DNA from 4 places in the Undibacterium sp. Ji50W genome. Region 2 is predicted to be linked to each of the others. Evidence: predicted binding sites of a transcription regulator. Region 2 holds the regulator's gene; each other region holds the start of a gene.
The links. The regulator LexA, encoded in region 2, represses DNA repair genes until DNA is damaged. The targets are predictions, from matches to a motif close to ACTGTATNNNNATACAGT.
Positions count from the first base shown of each region.

Region 1: a site for LexA is predicted at 2,121-2,138, ahead of ACO0K9_RS18170 (VRR-NUC domain-containing protein). Genes of this name have one in related genera too.
Region 3: a site for LexA is predicted at 2,059-2,076, ahead of ruvA (Holliday junction branch migration protein RuvA). Genes of this name have one in related genera too.
Region 4: a site for LexA is predicted at 2,180-2,197, ahead of imuA (translesion DNA synthesis-associated protein ImuA). Genes of this name have one in related genera too.

Region 1 is NZ_JBMPOX010000013.1:127,302-131,544, reverse strand. Features, by position in the region: gene ACO0K9_RS18175 (helicase C-terminal domain-containing protein) at 1-437, opposite strand, end outside; gene ACO0K9_RS18170 (VRR-NUC domain-containing protein) at 434-2,092, opposite strand; gene ACO0K9_RS18165 (hypothetical protein) at 2,331-2,696, shown strand; gene ACO0K9_RS18160 (ATP-binding protein) at 2,975-4,243, opposite strand, start outside.
Region 2 is NZ_JBMPOX010000018.1:5,733-9,975, forward strand. Features, by position in the region: gene rplI (50S ribosomal protein L9) at 1-101, opposite strand, end outside; gene rpsR (30S ribosomal protein S18) at 128-412, opposite strand; gene priB (primosomal replication protein N) at 422-721, opposite strand; gene rpsF (30S ribosomal protein S6) at 753-1,121, opposite strand; gene lexA (transcriptional repressor LexA) at 1,387-2,043, shown strand; gene lon (endopeptidase La) at 2,348-4,243, opposite strand, start outside.
Region 3 is NZ_JBMPOX010000002.1:45,951-50,193, reverse strand. Features, by position in the region: gene purH (bifunctional phosphoribosylaminoimidazolecarboxamide formyltransferase/IMP cyclohydrolase) at 1-953, shown strand, start outside; gene ruvC (crossover junction endodeoxyribonuclease RuvC) at 1,396-1,938, shown strand; gene ruvA (Holliday junction branch migration protein RuvA) at 2,091-2,672, shown strand; gene ruvB (Holliday junction branch migration DNA helicase RuvB) at 2,676-3,746, shown strand; gene ACO0K9_RS05480 (2-keto-4-pentenoate hydratase) at 3,993-4,243, shown strand, end outside.
Region 4 is NZ_JBMPOX010000001.1:1,050,733-1,054,975, reverse strand. Features, by position in the region: gene ACO0K9_RS04485 (Y-family DNA polymerase) at 1-1,493, opposite strand, end outside; gene imuA (translesion DNA synthesis-associated protein ImuA) at 1,435-2,169, opposite strand; gene chrA (chromate efflux transporter) at 2,303-3,685, opposite strand; gene ACO0K9_RS04470 (hypothetical protein) at 3,855-4,082, shown strand.

The DNA of each region.
Region 1 (4,243 bases), on a different contig from region 2:
TCAGCAGCACCAAGTTCTTGCTGCAATACTGTTTCTTTCTGGCTTTGTATATTGAAATACACCAGCGCCACGCTGATTTTTTGCAAGCCCAGCTGCTGGCATAACAAATGTCCATATACCTTGGCCTGTGCCCAATGCAAATGCCGGTGGTTGTCTGGCATGGTGTGCAGGTCACCCAGATAGGTCTTGATTTCTTCTACCTGTTGCAGATCAGGGTCATAGCCGTCGGCACGGCCACGCACCTGCAAGCGGCCATGTTGGCCTTCGAGTTTAACTTCACGCTGGTAACTGCCGTTTCTGCGCAAGGCCACCGTCGTATGCCCGGCCATGCCTTGCTCGGCAGTGGGGGAGGGCGTGAAGCGCAAATCAAGATCACCCTGCTTTGCTGTGAATTCACACAGCGCCCGCACGGCTACGGTATAACCTTCAGCACTCACTGATCAGCCTCTTGCCATTCCAGATAACATACGGTGACCGGCATGCCATGCGTGGCGCAAAAATCCAGCCAGCGTTTCTGGTTGTCTTGCAGCTTATCGCCAGGGCCCTTGACCTCTATCATCTGGTAACGCTGTTCTTGCGGCCAAAACTGTATCAGGTCAGGGAAGCCATTGCGGTTGGCCCTGATGTCGAGCAAGATGCGCTCAAAACTATGTTTCAGGTGTTGCGCGGGTATACATGTCAGCGCCATCTCCAGCAAGTCTTCAGACAAGGCACTCCAAAACACAAAGGGCGATTGCAAGCCAAATTTGGCGGTATAAGTGTCGCGTATGGTCTGGCGATAAGCACCTGACTCCAGCTGCGCAAAACAGGCAGCAAAATCATTTGCCCGTCGCGCCTGAAAATCGGCACTCAATAAATCCGCAGGTCCGCGATGAAAGGGATGAAAAAACGCCCCCGGTATCGCCTTAAAAATAGCTGGCCAGCACAACAAGCCAAACAAAGAATTGATGAGCGCATTCTCTACATAAAACACCGGCGCCTCATCACAGCTTAAATGATCACGTACCACATATTCGACCACATAATCTTCTTGCGGAAACGGCAGGCGCAAGGCCAGTTCTGTGGGTGGCGTACTGGTCGCCGCAGCCACTTTAGCCAGGCCCAGCTTGCGACAAAGGCGTGGGGCAATGCGCAACATCTGCTGGTGTTCTGCCTCACTCTCTGGTGCCTGTTGTGCCAGCACCAGCAAATCAAAAGCCGCCAGGGGTTGCCCGCTTTTTTCCAGCACACGTATGGCACGCAAACGCGCACCAGGGTAAGTGCAGCCCGCATACACCTGCTGCGCCAGCGCCCAGTCTTTTTGCTTTTCCAGGTGTTCACCAATCTGATACAGCAAGCGGTTGCGACGGCTGGCCAGCCAGGCATTGTCCAGCGCATGCAGGCCAGTGGCAGCCAGTTGCGCCAACACCTCAGGCACAGGCTGCTCCGCATGAAAGGCTTCGCGGCAGGCATGCAAGGCCAGGTAAGCATCAATATCCGCACGGCTGCCAAAGCCACGCGACGCCGCAGAAAATTCCACCTTTTCATACTGAAAAATACCCAGGTCAGACAACACAAATTCTGACCAATCCTGATACAGATTGCCAAAAAACAGCAGCCGCAGCCGGTCGCACAAATCCTTGTTCAGCACCTGATAAGCGACATCATCCAAGCTTGCACACCAGCCAGAAAATGCCTTGCTGCCCGTATGCTGCAAGCCCAGCAACGCCAGTTGATCTGCCTTTTGCAATTTTTTCTCAGCAGGTGACATGGCAAAAGCCAGCGCCAGTTCCGGTTTTTGCAGTAAATCAAACAAGCCCGCAATATCAACCACAGCATCAGCCTGCACCCAGCCCACGTCCACCAGGGCCTGCATGGCCGCACGGGTATCGCCAATCTCGGCATAGTTGAGCTTACTTACTCTGAACACGCAGCCCTTGCGCATCACCATACGCACATACAAGGCACGTGAAGCCTGCGGCAAGCGGGGAAACTGAGTAATAAAGTCCTGCTCATCCGCCACCAGCAAATCCGCATAGCGCCCAGCCACCCAATCCAGCACAGTCTGGAAGTTTTCAAGGTAGTAGAAGGGGTAGGCCAGATTGGCAAGCATGCGGGGGAGGGTAAATAGCGTTTAAATAACTGTATATGCATACAGTTTAACGCAATCTGCTATGAAGGGTAAACGAGAACCGCGAGCATTTCCGTCTGTGTTGAAGGCCTAGCGGTTAAAATGCTGCTATGACTCCTTCCCCTTCAAGGGGAAGGTAAGGATGGGGATGGGTTTCCGTCGAGCACCCAAACAGCCATTCTGCTAATCGCCCCGCCCAAAACACCCACATAAGACAAAAATGAACAAAGCTGAAGCCATCCAGATCGCCAACGATTCCCTGCAAGCCAACGTCCTGAACGACGGCAACACCCAATTCTCACAAGTCGTGCGCTATGGCAATGACGAAGGCTGGTGGCTTAACATCCCCCTGACCAACTTCAGAAAAGAAAACCACTTCCTCATCTGTAGCGAAAAAGCCAAAATCATCCGTCACCTGATGATCAAAGCCAACAACATCCTCAGCCCCGCCACAAAGTTCCGCGTCAAGGACGGCATCGCCGACATCTTCATCTCAGCCGGCAACCCCAAACGCCTGACCGATGTGCTGCAAGGCGGCAGCAAGTACAGCTTTAATAAGCATTTGGTGGATGAGCATAGGTACTGAGATTAGTGTGACGGATTCCCCAAAGGGTTTTTGTTTTTCTAATTCACATGTTCGATTTTATGGTTTCGGTTAATAAATTATTAAATTTTGAGGTGGTTTGGCTTTGCAACGTTCTACTACCCCGGATGAACTGGAAAAACTCTGTCTGACCAATACCGCCAGCTAGTGGCCCGCATGAACCGCATCATTTGTGAAACGTGGCAAGACACGGTGTATCGTTTGGGTACCTTGAGGAAAGGCTATTTAACGAATTAAGTTTTGCCAGCGTTTAGGTATCGTTAGCTTTCGCTCGGATCTGTGGGTCCTAGAGTAAGTTCAGTTTGAACCTGTATATCCTGATTGGCGCGCCAGGCAGCCTTATTCCCTAAGCGATTTGGAACTTGTTCCAGTTTGTTTCTATCGCGAAGACGATAGAAAACTTCCTTCATTGTATTTTCCGATTTTATGCCGGTAATTTCTCTGCCGGTGGAATTGGAAATTTCATCGTGCTTCTCTAGGTATTCCATCACAAGCTGTTCTGGTGAGCCGAGGCTCTCATGGCGCAATATTACAAGTACTGAGTCATCTTTCTCGGAAATAATTGGTTTTTTAAGACGTAATTTATCCATTGCCTCAAAGGTTGTACGCAAGCCTTCGCCTACATCCTTATTTGGTGGATTTTTGAATTTGTTTACCAGCCTAACCAGCTTAGGGTTTCTAGCGAACTGTGTCTTTGTGATTTTTTCAATTGTTACATGACCCGGCAATCTACCCGGGCTTTCAACTTCAATTCGATTGTCAAATATCCTGATTTGCACATCTGCGGGTATGCTGTAATCTCGGTGCAAAACCGCGTTTGTAACGACTTCATGAAGCGCCTCTTCCGGATATTCGATGGGTTCCATACCGTCAGGGCCAAGTTTTTTAATATCCTCAATTAATTTTTTGCAGTGATCGACTGCGTCGAAAATTAATGAGTAAATTGGGCCCTCCACTGTCATTGGATCAAATGCAAGGAAGTCGCGTTCCCCCTCATTTTTTGTTTGGTAACGGAGAATTTTGATGGCTGATCGTTTTGGAAGTATTGTCTGGGGCTGGTCTGAATACAATAACACTCCAGCGACCGTAACTTTTCCATCCAGGTAAACTCGCTGTTTTGTAAGCCACTGGTCTGGCTCACTTGACGGTATAATTTCTAGGAGAAATTCAAGAGTTATCATCGAATTGCCGACTTCTTCGATTGATGCTGGAGTTAGTTGGTCTTCAAATGTTTTTATTCCTTTGTCATACTTCAACCTCTCTAATGCGGCTTCACCGTCTACTGGAAGGTTTTGCGCCCCTCGCCGAACATAAGTTTTCCCGTTGGAGGCTTGCAAAATTTCCTGGGTTTTGAATGTAGTCAAACTCAGCACTAGTCCGTTAGCCCCCTCAGCCTCCAGAAAAACTGCTTCGTAATGATTAGCAAGGGGAGTCATTTTCTCCAGTACTTGGAAAACAGCATTAGCCGCCTCTTGATTTGGGAATCCTGACCAAATGCGAATAGCTCCTTCATCGCTTTCTGCCTCCTC
Region 2 (4,243 bases):
CGTTGAGGAATCAAAAAGTTACGGGCATAGCCGTCTTTTACACGAACTACATCACCCAGATTGCCGAGATTAACGACTTTATCCAACAGAATAACTTGCATATTTTTCTCCTTTACCTTGTCGTCAATTACGCTGTGTGCAAATCAGTGTATGGCAGCAACGCGAGGTAACGTGCACGTTTGATTGCTGTATCAACTTGACGCTGGTACAACGCTTTAGTACCTGTCAGACGTGCAGGCATGATTTTGCCGTTTTCTTGCACGAAGTCTTTCAGTGTGTCGATGTCTTTGTAGTCAACTTTTTCTACATGTGCCGCTGTGAAACGGCAGAATTTTTTGCGCTTGAACAAAGGATTTTGTTGCTGACGCTTTTGCTTCAATTTGCTTTTGTCGAATTTTTTACCGAATGCCATTTTTGGCTCCTAATCTAGTAAAGGTGTCCCGAATTCAGTGACATGAAAAACGAGACTTTTGCTATTGCGATTTTTGCGTGCTAAAAAACCAGTAAATTCCACCGGCACATCCAGTGCAATTTCATTGAATTGGCGGGAAATCTCCCCTGCCGCAACTGCTGAAATTTCAAACTCGACCTGTCGAACTGCGTTCGCCTCACGAGTTTCCGAACTGTGCATCAATGTCGCAGAAGCTATCGGTATACCGGCCGGTGTGTACCGCAATGCGGTTTTTTCTACGATCCGGGCTACAAGCTTCAGCTGATTCACTATTTTTTACACGACCTCTGTCAATGAATAATTAAGCAGCAGGCGCTTCAACACGTTGCGCTTTTGCAGCATCTTCCTTCTGAACAGCTTTCATCATTGGAGAAGGTGTTGCTTCTGCTTTTTTCAGTTTGACTGTCAGGTGACGCAAGACAGCATCATTGAATTTAAATGCTGTTTCCAACTCGAGCAGAGTTTCAGCATCGCATTCAATGTTCAAGCAAACATAGTGCGCTTTCGCCAGTTTTTGAATCATGTAAGCCAGTTGACGACGGCCCCAGTCTTCAACGCGATGGATTTGACCACCACGCGCTACAACACTTGCCTTGTAGCGTTCGATCATTGCAGGAACTTGCTCGCTCTGATCGGGATGTACGATAAATACGATTTCATAATGACGCATATATTCTCCTTGTGGACAATAAAAATAGCCCGCCTCGGCGTCAAGACGAGTGCGGGAAGAGGAAAGCCGACAATAATAACCCAGTTTTTCATTTTGATCAATTAGATCAGTGACTTAGCCAGGCAAACACCTCATTCACCTGTTTGAATGAGGATATTTTTCACATTTTTGCTACTCTTTTCGGATTTTGACTTGCATATTCAGCTTTACTGTATAAAAATACAGACTGCTTGCATATACAGCACATTCACCATTAGAAAACGCCATGCTAAAACTGACTGCCCGCCAGGAACAAATACTTAACCTGATCAAGGATGCCATCCAAAATACCGGATTTCCGCCTACCCGCGCAGAAATTGCCGCTGAACTGGGATTCCGCTCCACCAATGCGGCCGAAGAGCATTTGCAGGCACTGGCACGCAAGGGTGTGATCGAGATTGCCGCTGGCACCTCGCGCGGCATACGCCTGCTGGAATCCGCACTGTCCAGCCACATCCCCGGCATACAGATGGCGCTACCGCATCCGGCACTGATGCAACTGAGCCTGCCGCTGGTTGGCCGCGTCGCTGCCGGTTCGCCGATACTGGCTAGCGAACATATCGAATCCACCTACCATGTGGACCCCGCCCTGTTCTCTGCCAAGCCTGACTTTTTGCTGAAGGTACGCGGCATGTCCATGCGCGATGCCGGCATACTCGATGGTGATTTGCTGGCCGTCAAAAAAACTGACAGCGCCCGCAATGGCCAGATCGTCGTCGCCCGCCTGGGTGATGATGTCACCGTCAAACGCTACAAGAAAACCGGTGACCTGATCGAACTGATGCCAGAAAACCCGGATTATCCCATCATCAGGGTCGGCGATACCGAAGAAGATTTTGCTCTGGAAGGCCTGGCAGTCGGCCTGATGAGAAACTGGGTTTGAGGACAGCCTGGGCGTGATCCTCCCCTCTCATCCGGATCACGCCTGGCTCGTCCTCAAACTTTTATGCCAGCATCAATAAAAAAGCGCCCGATTAAAAATCGGGCGCTTTTCTTTATTGGCTAGCAGAGCGTGCCGGCATACGCCGACACCCCCTAAGAACCTGTTTACGATCTTACTGCGCGAGCGTGATCGGGGCTCATGCGCTGCTCAAAATGCTCATGTACTTAAGTACATTCCGCTTTTTGCGCTGCTCTTCACCCCGCTGACGCTCGCTCGCTACAGATCGTAACAAGTTCTAAGCAACCTAGTGTTTCACCACTGTCGTATCCGCCGGTGTTTCTGGCGTTGCCGGTGTTGCGGCGGCAGCTACGGGGACTGGCTCGTCGACCAGAGGAACAGGCTGGGTTTCCAGTGCGATTTCCAGGACTTTGTCTATCCAGCGAACCGGGATGATTTCCAGTTTGTTTTTGACATTGTCCGGGATCTCGGTCAGATCCTTGGCATTTTCTTCTGGTATCAACACGGTTTTGATACCACCGCGATGTGCAGCCAGCAATTTTTCTTTCAAGCCACCGATAGGCAATACTTCGCCACGCAGTGTGATCTCGCCTGTCATGGCGACATCAGCACGAACCGGGATACCGGTGAACACAGACACCAGCGCCGTGGTCATGGCAATACCGGCAGACGGACCGTCTTTCGGTGTTGCACCTTCGGGTACGTGGATATGGATGTCACTCTTCTCGAACACATCAGCCTTGATACCCAGACGCTTGGCGCGACTGCGTACCACGGTACGGGCTGCTTCGATCGATTCTTTCATGACATCACCCAGGGTACCTGTACGAATGACCCCGCCTTTGCCCGGCATGGCTACGGCTTCGATGGTCAGCAAATCGCCGCCCACTTCGGTCCAGGCCAAACCGACTACCTGGCCAATCTGGTTATCCTTGACAGCGACGCCAAAGTCATAGCGACGCACACCCAGGTATTTATCCAGATTCTTGGAATTGACCGTGGCTTTTTTCTCGGTCTTTTTCAGCAAGAGCATTTTCACGACCTTGCGGCAAATCTTGGAGATTTCCCTTTCCAGCGAACGCACACCGGCTTCACGGGTGTAATAACGGATGATGTCACGCAAAGCACTTTCTGCCACGGTGATTTCGCCTTCTTTCAAACCATTGTTCTTGATTTGTTTAGGCAGCAAATAGCGTTGGGCAATGCTGGTTTTTTCATCTTCGGTATAACCCGACAGGCGTATCACTTCCATCCGGTCCAGCAAAGCTGGCGGGATATTGTAGGAATTGGAGGTCGCCACAAACATCACGTCAGACAGATCGAAATCGACTTCGATGTAATGATCCGAGAAAGTATGATTTTGTTCAGGGTCCAATACCTCCAGCAAGGCAGATGATGGATCGCCACGGAAATCAGCGCCCATCTTGTCCACTTCATCCAGCAGGAACAGCGGATTACGCACACCAACCTTGGACAGGCTTTGCAAAATCTTGCCTGGCATGGAGCCGATGTAGGTACGACGGTGACCGCGAATTTCAGCCTCGTCACGCACGCCACCCAGGGCCATACGCACGAACTTGCGGTTCGTGGCACGGGCGATGGATTGCCCCAGCGAGGTCTTACCCACACCCGGAGGACCAACCAGGCACAGGATAGGTGCTTTCAACTTGTCAACGCGCTGTTGTACTGCAAGATATTCCAGGATGCGTTCCTTGACCTTATCCAGGCCAAAGTGTTCGTCTTCCAGTACTTTTTCAGCATTCGTCAAATCATTATTGACCTTGGATTTTTTCTTCCATGGCAGATTGACGATGGTGTCGATGTAATTACGCACGACAGTGGCTTCAGCCGACATCGGTGACATCATTTTGAGTTTTTTCAACTCATTCTGTGCCTTGTCGCGGGCTTCTTTAGGCATCTTGGCGGCCAGGATTTTTTTCTCCAGCTCGTCAATATCAGCACCCTCTTCACCTTCACCCAATTCTTTCTGGATGGCCTTGACCTGTTCGTTCAGGTAGTACTCGCGCTGGGATTTCTCCATCTGGCGCTTGACGCGACCACGGATACGCTTTTCAACCTGCAGGATGTCAAGTTCGCCTTCCAGTTGTCCCAGCAAATGCTCAAGACGTTTGGAGACGCTGAAAATTTCGAGGATGACCTGCTTCTGTTCCAGCTTCAATGG
Region 3 (4,243 bases), on a different contig from region 2:
CTTATCCACAAACACTGAACTTGCATTTTGAAAAAGTGCAGGAAATGCGTTATGGTGAAAACCCACACCAGTCTGCGGCTTTTTACCGCGACCTGAAGTCTCTCGAAGGCTCATTGGCCAACTACAAGCAGTTGCAGGGCAAGGAACTGTCTTACAACAATATCGCCGATGCCGATGCCGCCTGGGAATGCGTGAAGTCTTTCGCTGAATCTGCCTGCGTCATCGTCAAGCATGCCAATCCTTGCGGCGTGGCGCTGGGTGCGACACCGTTTGAATCGTATAGCAAGGCTTTGCAGACAGACCCTACGTCTGCTTTCGGCGGCATCATCGCTTTCAATCGCGAACTCGACGGCAAGGCTGCTGAAATCGTCGCCAAGCAATTCGTCGAAGTGTTGATCGCGCCATCCTTCACTGCGGAAGCCAAACAGATTTTTGCAGCCAAACAAAACGTGCGCCTGCTGGAAATTCCTTTGGGTGCCGGCTTCAACCAGTATGATATGAAACGCGTCGGCGGTGGTTTGCTGGTGCAGGCACCAGATGCCAAAAACGTCCTACAGGAAGAATTGCGCGTCGTCTCGAAATTGCAGCCTGGCCCACAACAAATGGCTGACATGATGTTCGCCTGGCGCGTGGCCAAATATGTCAAATCAAATGCCATCGTCTTCTGCGGTAATGGCATGACGCTGGGCGTAGGTGCTGGTCAGATGAGCCGCATTGACTCTGCCCGTATCGCTTCTATCAAGGCGCAGAATGCTGGCCTGACACTGACCGGTTCTGCGGTAGCATCCGACGCGTTCTTCCCCTTCCGTGACGGCCTGGATGTGGTTGTCGACGCTGGTGCTACTTGCGTCATCCATCCCGGTGGTTCCATGCGTGACCAGGAAGTGATTGATGCTGCTGATGAGCGCGGTGTGGTGATGGTGTACACGGGTACACGTCATTTCCGTCATTGATGCGGATTGACGCTGTATTGATCAAATTAACGGCTCTGTTATTCCAGAGCCGTTTTTTTATTCTGCCCTCTCATCTTTATGGCTTAAGTCACTATTCTGGCTGGTGCCAGACTGGATTCCTGCCTACGCAGGAATGACGAACTTGAGGATACTGACTCACTCAACCATATTGCATTGCGACGATACAAAACGGGCTGAGTATCGCCTACGTATCACCAACCAATTTAACGTCGCTCCAGCGCCGACTGGAGGCTACCGGGCTGGCGCTCCAGTGGCGTTGGTTGCTTGCGAATATCAATCGCAGACAACAATAAATAAAAGTAATTACCCACTCACATAAGCACAAATAAAAGCCCGCATTGATACGCTATACTCACAAGCAACACCCGTTCAGCAACATCGGCAATTAGCACCAGACCACCGATACCCACAAAAACAATTCATGAAAATCCTAGGCATAGACCCCGGCTTGCGCACTACCGGTTTTGGCGTCATTCACAAACAGGGCAGCAAGCTGACGTATATCGCTTCGGGCACCATCAAGACCATTGATGGCACTTTACCGGAACGCTTAAAGACCATTTTATCAGGTGTTTCTGAGATAGTACGCACTTACAATCCAGATTGTGCGGCGATAGAAAAAGTGTTCGTCAACGTCAATCCACAATCCACGCTTTTGCTGGGGCAGGCACGCGGGGCGGCCATTTGTGCTTTGGTGGCGGCCGACCTGGCAGTCGCAGAATACACCGCCCTGCAAGTCAAACAGGGAGTGGTCGGCCATGGCCGGGCCAAGAAGGAACAGGTACAGGATATGGTGCAGCGCCTGCTGGCGTTGTCTGGCCTGCCTGGCAGCGATGCAGCCGATGCGCTGGGCGTGGCAATTTGCCATGCGCATAGCGGCGATGCGCTGGCGACTTTGGGTGCACTGGCACCCGGCCTGGCTAAAAAAGGACTGCGCGTCAAAGGTGGCCGTCTGGTGGGCTAAGCGCTTCATTGCAGATATGGTCGTATTTCTCTATCTCACTCTTGCCCCGCGTTGCAGATAGGTAATATCGTTATAAATTACTTGCGAGCCTCGTCAAACGCCCAAGAATCGTTTACTATCACTGCTTATTCATACAGTATGAAAGCAGTCTCATGATAGGTCGCATTGCTGGCACTCTGATAGAAAAGAATCCTCCGCAATTGCTGGTCGATTGCCAGGGCGTAGGTTATGAAGTCGATGTGCCCATGAGCACCTTCTATAATCTGCCGCACCTGGGTGAAAAAGTCGTCTTGCTGACCCACCTGACGATACGCGAAGATGCGCACGTGCTGTTTGGTTTTGGTACGGCAGAAGAACGCAGCACCTTCAAACAACTGATCAAGATCAGCGGGGTTGGTGCCCGCACTGCCCTGTCTATCTTGTCCGGTATGTCGGTCGCTGATCTGGCGCAGGCGATTACCCTGCAGGAAGCCGGACGCCTGACCCGCGTGCCTGGCATAGGCAAAAAGACCGCTGAACGCCTGCTACTGGAACTGAAAGGCAAACTGGGTGCAGACCTGGGTACTGCCACCGCCGCGCTGGCGGCAGGTGACCATAGCGCCGATATCCTGAATGCCTTGCAAGCCCTTGGTTATTCCGACAAAGAAGCCTTGCTGGCGATGAAATCCGTGCCTGCCGGCAGCGGGGTATCCGACGGTATCAAGCTGGCATTGAAAGCACTGTCCAAAGGCTAAGCGATGACGATACAGACAGATAATCTTTCTTCCAACTTCAGCGAACCACGCATTATTTCGGCAACGCCGAGCTCCCCCAATGAAGAAGCGATAGAGCGCGCCCTGCGTCCCAAGCAACTGGATGAGTATGTGGGGCAGGAAAAGATACGCGGCCAGCTGGAAATTTTTATCACCGCTGCCAGACAACGCAGTGAAGCGCTCGATCACACGCTGCTGTTTGGTCCACCGGGCCTGGGTAAAACCACCCTCGCGCATATTATTGCACGTGAGATGGGCGTCAATCTGCGCCAGACATCGGGACCGGTACTGGAACGTGCGGGCGACCTGGCTGCCCTGCTGACCAACCTGGAAGCAAACGATGTCTTGTTCATCGATGAAATCCACAGATTGTCACCGGTCGTGGAAGAAATTTTGTACCCGGCGCTGGAAGACTACCAGATCGATATCATGATCGGTGAAGGTCCGGCGGCCCGCTCGGTGAAACTGGATTTGCAGCCGTTCACGCTGGTGGGCGCTACAACCCGCGCCGGCATGCTGACCAACCCGCTGCGCGACCGTTTTGGTATCGTCGCCAGGCTGGAATTTTATACGCCGGAAGAATTGACCAAGATCGTCACCCGCTCAGCTTCATTGCTGCATGCGCCGATACAGGCCGATGGTGCCGGTGAAATCGCCAAGCGGGCACGTGGTACGCCCAGGATAGCCAATCGCCTGTTGCGACGTGTACGCGACTATGCCGAGGTCAAGGGCAATGGCGAAATCACCCGCGCCATGGCCGATGCTGCCCTGAAAATGCTGGATGTGGATGCCGCCGGATTTGATCTGATGGATAGAAAATTGCTGGAAGCCATACTCTTCAAGTTTGGTGGTGGCCCGGTCGGTCTGGACAATGTTGCCGCCGCCATAGGCGAAGAACGCGACACCATAGAAGATGTACTGGAACCCTATCTGATACAGCAAGGATTTTTACAGCGTACACCCCGGGGCCGGATAGCAACTCCGTCCGCCTATGAGCATTTTGGCGTAACCATGCCCAGATCGGGCAATAACGGTGAATTATGGGGAGGCGCTTAAGGGTGCAAACCTCGTTTCTCTATCGCCATTAAAGCCATGCTTTGCATTGCCTGCACGTGGCAGTAAGAACCTGTTTGCGATCTGTAGTGAGCGTGCGTCAGCGGGAGTGAAGAGCAGCACATGAGCCCCAATCACGTGCGCGCTTAAGATCGTAAGCAGGTTCTAAGAACTATTCCAGAAACAGAAAGTGACACATCCACGCCTTCCAGAATTTTTTTTGTGCTCAAACCAACCAAACTTGATGCCATGTCCCTACAAGCCGAACACCATGCCTATACCTTCCTTGAAGCCAGGGCCCGTTTCCAGCCCTTACATCCACTGACTTCCCAATTCGATCTAAGCATTCATGATGCTTATGAAATCGCTAAAGCTTCAGATGCCATACGCATAGCTGAAGGTGAAGTGCGCATAGGACGCAAGCTGGGTTTTACCAATCGCAAGCTGTGGTCCAAATACGGTGCCAGGGAAGCCATTCGTGCGCCCATCTGGAGCAGCCT
Region 4 (4,243 bases), on a different contig from region 2:
TCCATGGCGCGTTCACGATAAATCCAGTAACGCACGGCTTTGGCATCTATGGCGACAAAATAATCGCGTGCCTGTATCTGCTCATGCCACCAGCCAGCTTCTATCCGTTCTGCCGGTGAAATCAGTGTCAGTTCGGATTTGTAATAAGGATGGTGATTGCGGATTTCCAGTGCTAATGCTTTGGGCAGCAGCCAGTCGGGACGTAAATTGGCTGCCGCGTTGGTAACCGCGCTCGCAGCCGGGCCGGTATGGGCTAGAGCAGTTTTTTTTGTTACCGGTTGCATGACCGACACCCAGGCATTGGCCACATCCGGTCTGTGGTCGGCTTGCGGCTGGGCTTTCAATACAGCGTTTTCACCCAGGCGCGCAACCAGTAATTCCAGCAGGCGTTGATGATCTTCTGCCTTGCCCCCGGGTTCGGGAAACAGGGTTTCGCTCTGCAACTCGCGTGGGCTAGTCTGTTTGACTTCCAGCACGATGGCGATGACGGCGCTGTGCAGTTTCAACTGTGTCAGTCTTTCCTTGAACAGACTGAGTAAATGCGATTCCTGCCAACAGGCTTGCCCCAGTTTCAGATCAAACAGGGTAGGGGGCATGGCCTGGCGACCCCGTTCATGCAATAACTCCAGATGGATATGACTGACCGCCAGGTGCTGCACCGTCAGCCAGCCCAGCAACTGGGTCAGCAGGCTGCGGGCATACATCAGCAGGGCATCGGCCTGCTCGATACGGTCAGGCAATTCCACCTTGGCCTTGAATGCGGGGGGCGCGCTGTGCCATTGATGCAGCTCGATTTGTTCGCCATAGGCTGCATCCAATTCATGCAGGATGGCTTTGCCGCAGCGTCTTTGCAGGCCGGGTCGTGGCAGTTGCCGCAAATCTTGCAGGCTGTGGCAGGCAATGCCCTGCAATAACTCCAGCGAATCTTGTGCCGCTGCCAGCAGGCCAACGGGCAGGCGATCCAGATGCAGGGATAATTTCTTCAAGCCCAGCACATGCTTGCCCACCCGTTTTTTTTGTGCAGCCAGTCTGGCAAAAAGCCATGCCGCCCTGGCCACCGGGGCGATACCCGTGTTTGCCGTCAGGCCCAGGGCTTGCATGGTGGCCTGAATACGCTTGCGCAAGGCACGGATGCCGCCAAACAAGCTGAGGCTGGCGCTGATGTCGATGAGGATGGTATCGTCTTCTGCCAGGGCTACCTGGGGCGAATACTGTAGCAAAGCGGTGGCACTGGCCAGCAAATCCAATTGCTCTTGCTGGATATCACGCTGAAAGCAGCGGATATCAGGCAACAGCATCTGCGCGCCACCCGTGCGCATGCCCGGATAGACGCCAGCCTGGCGCGCCGATTTCGAGACCGCACTGACCCGTCCCTGCTGCAGTACCGCACTGGGCATGGTTTCTTCGACGCCGGGCCAGTGTTTCACAAACACCTCAAGCTGGAGCATGGGCAGGTGTACGGCGAGCCAGAGCGGCGGACGTTGCGCCAGCATGCCTGTCTGTCGTAAGGGTTTCTTTGTTGGTATGGGCATGTGAATACAAATAATGATGGGCTGCTACACGCAGGGTCAGCGGACGATCACGCAAACCACCGCGACGCTTGATCATTGCCAGTTCCAGCCCGCCAGCGATGGGCCGCAGACTCAATCGTAATGGGGCCGGGGATGGCAGTGGGGCCATCTGCAGGCTGCGCATCAGGCAAAAAAAGATATCCGAACTTTGGGCCGCCAGATGCAGGCGGCGCAGTGCTTCACTGCGTATCTGTGATTGCCAGAACAGCAGGGCACCGCAACTGCCATTGCGTAACACCTGTTCGGCGGCCCAGAGTGCATTTGACTGCTTGTTGCAAGTGATCCAGATCAACTGCGAGGTTTGTAAATGGGCGCAGGATAATGCCAGTGCCTGCGGCGTATAAGGTGGCGTCAGTAAGATAATGGGGCGACCCTGCAATTGATTCAGGGCTGGCTTTAATAGCGTCAGTTCAGCAATGCCGGCTGTGGGCAATAGAATTTCTGTCAATTGCCCCAAAGGCCAGCCGCCACCCGGCAATTCAAGACGTAATTCAGGAAAGCCGGTATCCAGATAAGCACCATGGCCACGCGCCAGTTGTGAGGCACGCCACAATGCGGGATGTATACCTTCGGCGACAAGTGGGGAAATACTGGGCATAATAGATTGTACTGTACAAATATACAGTATATGTAATTCTGCCTAAAACTTCAAACACAAACTCGTGGCTGATCTGCGTTTGTTGCAGCTTTATTTCATGCTTGCTGTCTTGTAAAGTTTCTGTTGATGCTCGTCAGCTTAGTGTCTTGACTGTCGTGACAGCCAGGCCTATGACGGCACATGCAGCGATGACATGTATCACATTTCGCTTGAAACGCAGCAGGGCAATGGCGGCAGCGAGGGCGATCAGGGCAGATATCCAGTCCAGCGGGCCGCTAAATCCCTGGGGCCAGATCACGTGATAAGCAAAAAACAAGGCCAGATTTAGAATGACACCTACCACGGCTGCCGTAATCGCCGTCAGCGGGGCGGTGAAATTGATATCGCCATGGGTGGATTCCACCAGCGGCCCACCCGCCAGGATGAACAGAAACGAAGGCAGGAAGGTAAACCAGGTCACCAGCGCGGCAGCGACTGCTCCGGCCAGGAAAAGTGAGTCTGGCCCAAACACGGCCTTCACATAGCCGCCAATAAAACCCACAAATGCCACCACCATGATCAATGGACCGGGAGTGGTTTCACCTAGCGCCAGGCCATCTATCATCTGGGTTGGTGTCAGCCAGCCATAGCCGCTGACGGCACCCTGATACACATAAGGCAGTACCGCATAGGCACCGCCAAACGTCATCAGGGCTGCCTTGGTGAAAAACCATGCCATTTGCGTCAGTGTATGGTTCCATCCATAAGCCACCGTCAGCAGACCCATGGGGATAGCCCACAATGCCATGCCTGTGATCAGCACCCATAACAGCCGGCCCCAGCCAAACCTGGCATGAGAGGGTGTGGGCGTGTCGTCGTCAATCAATGCCGGGCCATAGGAAGTGTTGGCATTGCCATGGCCACCCCCAGTCTTGAACTGTTCCGGTGCCAGCCTGCCACCTATATAGCCAGTGAGTGCCGCCAGTAGGACGATCAATGGAAAAGGGATATCCAGGGCAAAAATCGCCATGAAAGCAGCTGCGGCAATACCCCATAAGTAATTGTTTTTAAGCGCACGTGAACCGATGCGATGGGCCGCTTGTACCACAATCGCCGTGACCGCCGGTTTGATACCGTAAAACAAACCGGCCACCAGACTCAGGTCACCATAGGCAATGTAGACCCATGACAGAGCGATCAGTATCAGCAGCGAAGGCAGCACAAATAGCGCACCAGCAGCAATGCCGCCACGGGTTTTATGCATCAGCCAGCCTATATAGGTGGCAAGCTGCTGCGCTTCTGGCCCAGGCAGGACCATGCAGTAATTAAGCGCATGTAAAAAGCGTCGTTCTGAAATCCAGTGACGGTTTTCCACCAGTTCCTGATGCATGATGGCAATTTGTCCGGCAGGGCCACCAAAGCTGATGAAGCCCAGCTTCAGCCAAAAAAGCAGTGCCTGCCCAAAACTGACTGCGGTCGGTGGCGTAGCCTGCTTGAGGGTAGCTGGGTCAGATTGCATCATAGTGGGTAGCGTCATTCTTTATGTTCTTGCTTGCCTGTAGATGAGTTCAGAAAACGACATCAGAATAAATACTGATTGCACATACAGTACTTTATGGTAAAGTACGTTCATGGACGAACAATGCTGCGTAATGATCTGATTACTGTTCTTCTAACATTCGTAACCGACATGGAGATTAACTATTATGGCAAACCTTGAACAGTCTTTTGACACACGTTTCAGTCTGCAATTCGCACCGACTTCCTTTTTGATGCGTCTGGGCCGTCGTGAAATATTTGTCTGCCGCGATTTTCGTCAGCGTTCTTACTATGTTAACCCTATGATGGATTGCAGTACCGGCGTGCAGGCAGGTCACCTGGAAATTCTGTTGTTCCGCAAATGGCTGGTGATACTGTCCAAAGCACACTGGTAATCGTATCTTTTGAGATGCATCTGGCTTGTATTCAGCGCTAAAGCACTATTTTACTGAAAAAGAATGTCAATACGATGTCAGTCACAAGCATTTGCTGTCGTGATTTACTGCTGTGAGCTGTAGTGTCCTGCAGCAGTTGATGGCTTGCCTGACATAGGCAG